DNA from 2 places in the Mesorhizobium sp. M0751 genome. Region 1 is predicted to be linked to the other one. Evidence: riboswitches for the same ligand, from Rfam matches in the RefSeq annotation. Region 1 holds a riboswitch; the other holds the start of a gene.
What was found. Region 1 has a riboswitch for S-adenosylmethionine ahead of NKI19_RS10105 (O-succinylhomoserine sulfhydrylase). Riboswitches for the same ligand answer to the same signal wherever they lie in the genome.
Positions count from the first base shown of each region.

Region 2: another riboswitch for S-adenosylmethionine. It lies ahead of metX (homoserine O-acetyltransferase MetX); the one in region 1 lies ahead of NKI19_RS10105 (O-succinylhomoserine sulfhydrylase).

Region 1 covers NZ_JAMYPH010000004.1:483,546-485,935, forward strand. The annotation lists gene NKI19_RS10100 (2'-deoxycytidine 5'-triphosphate deaminase) at 1-766, opposite strand, end outside; SAM riboswitch at 902-979, shown strand; gene NKI19_RS10105 (O-succinylhomoserine sulfhydrylase) at 1,050-2,240, shown strand; gene NKI19_RS10110 (ceramide glucosyltransferase) at 2,277-2,390, opposite strand, start outside.
Region 2 covers NZ_JAMYPH010000002.1:42,693-45,082, reverse strand. The annotation lists gene metX (homoserine O-acetyltransferase MetX) at 63-1,232, opposite strand; SAM riboswitch at 1,325-1,402, opposite strand; gene hisC (histidinol-phosphate transaminase) at 1,541-2,390, shown strand, end outside.

The sequences.
Region 1 (2,390 bases):
GAATATAGAATTCGTCCGGATCGAGCACCAGTTCGCCGGCGCCGCTCTTGTAGAGCGGCTCCCAGAAATCGACGACATCCTGCGCGGCGCGCTTGTCGACGTCGACCAGACCGGTGTGGTGCTTGCCGCGATAGCCGACCAGCCCATCCTTGTCGCCGTCGAGGTCGATCGACAGCGCGATGCCGCCGCCTGAGATGTTGGGCGGTTCGGTGGCGACCAGCATCTCGGCGCGGTGCAGTTCGTGCAGCTCGCTTTCCGACAAGAGCGCATTGCCAGTGCGGAACCTGATCTGCGACAGCCGCGAGCCTGTCCGCACCACAATCGGGAAGGTGCGCGGGCTGACCTCCAGATAGAGCGGGCCTTCATAGCCGGCGGCGATCTTGTCGAACTCGTGGCCACGGTCGGTCATCACCCGGGTAAAGATATCGAGCCGCCCGGTCGAGCTCTTCGGGTTGGCCGAAGCCGAAATATGCGCGGGCAGCGCCAGGCTTTCGAGCAGCGGCACGATGTAGACGCAGCCGGTTTCCAGCACAGCACCTTCGGCGAGGTTAATCTCGTGCAGCTTCAGCCGGTCGAGCTTGTCGACAACTCTGTGGTCCGGGCCGGGCAAGAAGGAAGCACGCACCCGCCAGGCCTTGTCGCCGAGCCTGAGGTCAAGGCTGGCCGGCTGGATCTGATCGGCATCGAGCGTGCGCGTCGATTTCAGCGCGCCCGTCTGGAACAGCGCGGAAATATCCTGATCGGGAAGAATGCCTGTCTGCCGCAAGGGTCTGGCTCCGTTCGAACGCCGGGCGAGGTCTTGTTCTGTCGCAGGTCCGACCGTGGACGCCTTTGGCACCTGCTTGGTACAACCCTCTTAATCATGCCGGCAATTGACGCAAGCGTGGCGCGGGTCTAAAGCTCGTTATCCCGTGGTGATTTGGCCGGTCGGCTTGCAGCCACGTTAAACAAGTCGCTAAAGGACCGTCGGGCCGCAAGGCCATATGGACCGGTTGCGACTTTCGCGACCGGTTTTTTGTTGTTTGGACCAATTTTGGTGTTTGGATAGAATGATGACCAAGAAGCGCGACTGGAAGCCTCAGACCGCACTCGTGCATACCGGGACGCTGCGTTCTGGCTTCGGCGAGACCTCCGAGGCGATGTATCTCACCCAAGGCTATGTCTACGAGACGGCGCAAGCGGCGGAAGCCCGCTTCAAGGGCGAGGAGCCGGGCTTCATCTATTCGCGTTATGCCAATCCGACCGTGGACATGTTTGAAAAACGCATGTGCGCGCTGGAAGGAGCCGAGGACGCGCGCGCCACTGCATCCGGCATGGCGGCGGTGACGGCAGCATTGCTGTGCAGCGCCAAGGCTGGCGACCATATCGTGGCGGCGCGCGCACTGTTCGGCTCCTGCCGCTGGGTGATCGAGACGCTGGCGCCGAAATATGGCATCGAGGCAACGCTGGTCGACGGCACAGACATCGCCAATTGGCAAAAAGCGGTCAAGCCGAACACCAAACTGTTCTTCCTGGAAAGCCCGACCAATCCGACGCTGGAAGTGGTCGACATCGCCGCCGTCGCCGCACTTGCCAACTCGATTGGCGCCAGGCTGATCGTCGACAATGTCTTCGCCACGCCCTTGCAGCAGAAACCCCTGCAGCTCGGCGCCCACATCGTCGTCTACTCCGCGACCAAGCATATTGATGGCCAGGGGCGCTGTCTTGGCGGCATCGTCCTGTCGGACAAGAAATGGATCGACGAGAACCTGCATGACTATTTCCGTCACACCGGCCCGAGCCTCTCGCCCTTCAATGCCTGGACGCTGCTGAAAGGCCTGGAGACGCTGCCGCTGCGCGTACGCCAGCAGACGGAAAGTGCCGGCCGCATCGCGGATTTCCTCGCCGAGCGCCCGCAAATCGCCCGCGTCATCTATCCCGGCCGCGCCGACCACCCGCAAGCGGCCGTGGTCAAGAAGCAGATGTCGGGCGGCTCGACGCTGATCTGCCTGGATGTGAAGGGCGGCAAGCAGGCGGCCTTTGCCTTCCAGAACGCACTCGACGTCGTGCTGATTTCCAACAATCTCGGCGACGCCAAGAGCCTGATCACCCATCCGGCGACGACGACGCACAAGAACTTGACCGATGAGGCCCGCGCCGAGCTCGGCATCGGACCGGGCACGCTCAGGCTGTCAGTCGGCCTTGAGGACACCGACGATCTGCTCGAAGACATCGAGCAGGCGCTGAGAGCTGCCGGATAAGGGCTGGCCGAACAGAGGCGAGCGGGGACGCGCCGATCAGGCGCCGGACGGGGTCTCTTCCAGCTCCGCGACGGCCTTGGTCTGGATAGTCATCACATTGCCTCGCCAATCGACGGCGCCGCTCAGCCATCCGCGCGCCCATATCGCCGG
Region 2 (2,390 bases), on a different contig from region 1:
CGGGGTCATGCGCTGATGCCTGGCGCATGGTCCTGATCCGAACAGTCCGCAACCTTCCGAGGTCATGCGCCGAGCCCTCTCGCCCGCGCGGCCGAGGCGATGAAGCCTCTGATGGCGGCGAACAGTTCCGGCTCGTCGAGCAGGAAGGCGTCGTGGCCGCGGTCGGTCTCGATCTCGACGAACGAGACCGAGGCGCCGGCCGCGTTCAGCGCGTGCACGACCGAGCGGCTCTCCTCGGTCGGGAACAGCCAGTCGCTGGTGAACGAAACCAGGCAGAAGCGCGTCTTGGTGCCGGCGAAGGCATCGGCCAGCCGGCCGCCATGGTCGGCGGCGAGATCGAAATAGTCCATCGCCCGGGTCATGTAGAGATAGGAGTTGGCATCGAAGCGATCGACGAAGGTCATGCCCTGATGGCGCAGATAGCTCTCGATCTGGAAGTCGGCATCGAAGCCGAAGGTCAGCGCTTCGCGGTCCTGCAGGTTGCGGCCGAACTTGCGGTGCAGCGCTGCTTCCGACAGATAGGTGATGTGGGCGGCCATGCGCGCCACCGCCAGCCCTTTTTCCGGCCGCTTGCCATGCTCGAAATATTTGCCGCCGTGCCAGTCGGGGTCGGCCATCACTGCCTGCCTGCCGACCTCGTGGAAAGCGATGTTCTGCGAGGAATGGCGGGCGCCGGTGGCGATCGGCAGCGCCGAGAAGACGCGCTCGGGATAGCTGGAGGCCCATTGCAGCACCTGCATGCCGCCCATCGAGCCGCCCAGCACGCTGAACAGCTGTTCGATGCCGAAATGCTCGACCAGCATCAGCTGCGCCCGCACCATGTCGCGGATGGTGATGATCGGCAGGTCGAGCCCGTAAGGCTTGGCGGTGGCGGGATTGGTCGAGGCGGGGCCGGTGGAGCCGAGGCAGCCGCCGATGACGTTTGACGAGATGACGAAGAAACGATCGGTGTCGATGATCTTGCCGGGGCCGATCAGCACTTCCCACCAGCCTGGCTTGCCGGTCACGGGATTGGTGTTGGCGACGTGCTGGTCGCCGGTCAGCGCATGGCAGACGAGGATGGCGTTGGAGCGCGCATCGTTGAGCGTGCCATAGGTCTGGTAGGCGATCTGGAACGGCGACAGCAGCGTGCCGGCGTCGAGCTTGAGCGGCTTGTCGGCGCCGAAACGCAACACCGGGCTCGACGGCTGGTCGGCCTCGTTGTTGGTTTTTCGCGCGCGCAAAGCGACCATCACATCTCCTTGCCCGGCCTTCAGTTGTCCACCGGTCTGGGCAACAGCCAGTCAGGGCAACAAAAAACCGGCCATGCCTTCGCAAAGCCGGTTACAAGATGCAAACGGCCCTTTAGCAAGTTGTTTAACGTGGCTGCAAGCCGACCGGCCAAATCACCACGGAACTTTCGCTGCTCTTCTAGGACCGACGCATGGCTTCGTCAACGGCAAGTTCTTGATCCCGAATTGCCGCCCCTCGACATTCCGGGCCACGGCTTGTATTTCCGCTGCGGCTTCCGGATGGAGGCACTCTCGACGGATTTCATGAAATGAGCCAGACACCGGATCAGACACGTCCAAGGCCCCGCGCCGGCATCATGGACATCGAAGCCTATGTGCCCGGCAAGAGCGCGGCGCCTGAAGGTGTCGCCAAGGTCCACAAATTGTCGGCGAACGAGAACCCGCTCGGTCCTTCGCCAAAGGCAATAGAGGCCGCGCGCGCGGTCGCCGACAAGCTCGCGGTCTATCCCGACGGCAGCGCCAGGCGCTTGAGGGAAGCGATCGCCGAGGTGCACGGGCTCAACCCGGCGAACATCGTCTGCTCCAACGGCTCCGACGAGATTCTGGGCCTGCTGGCGCAGACTTACCTCGCGCCCGGCGATGAAGCCATCATCACCGAACATGGCTTCATGGTCTACAAGATCTACATACAGTCGGCCGGTGCCGTCCCGGTAACGGTCAAGGAGACCGATGAACGCGCCGATATCGATGCGATCCTCGCCGCGGTGACGCCGCACACCAGGGTCATATTCCTTGCCAATCCAAACAATCCAACCGGCACGTACGTGCCGTTCCATGAGGTGCGCCGCCTGCATGCCGGCCTGCCGCGAAACGTGCTTCTGGTGCTGGATGCAGCTTACGCCGAATATGTCCGGCGCAACGACTATGAAGCCGGCGTCGAGTTGGTGGGCAGCGCGGAAAACGTGGTCATGACCCGCACTTTCTCGAAATTGGGCCTGGGCGGCGCGCGGATCGGCTGGATGTATGCGCCAATGCACGTCATCGACGCGATCAACCGCGTGCGGGGACCCTTCAACGTCAATGCGACGGCGATCGAGGCGGGCATCGCGGCGATCCGCGACCGCGCCCACATCGAACGCAGCGTCGCGCATAACGAGA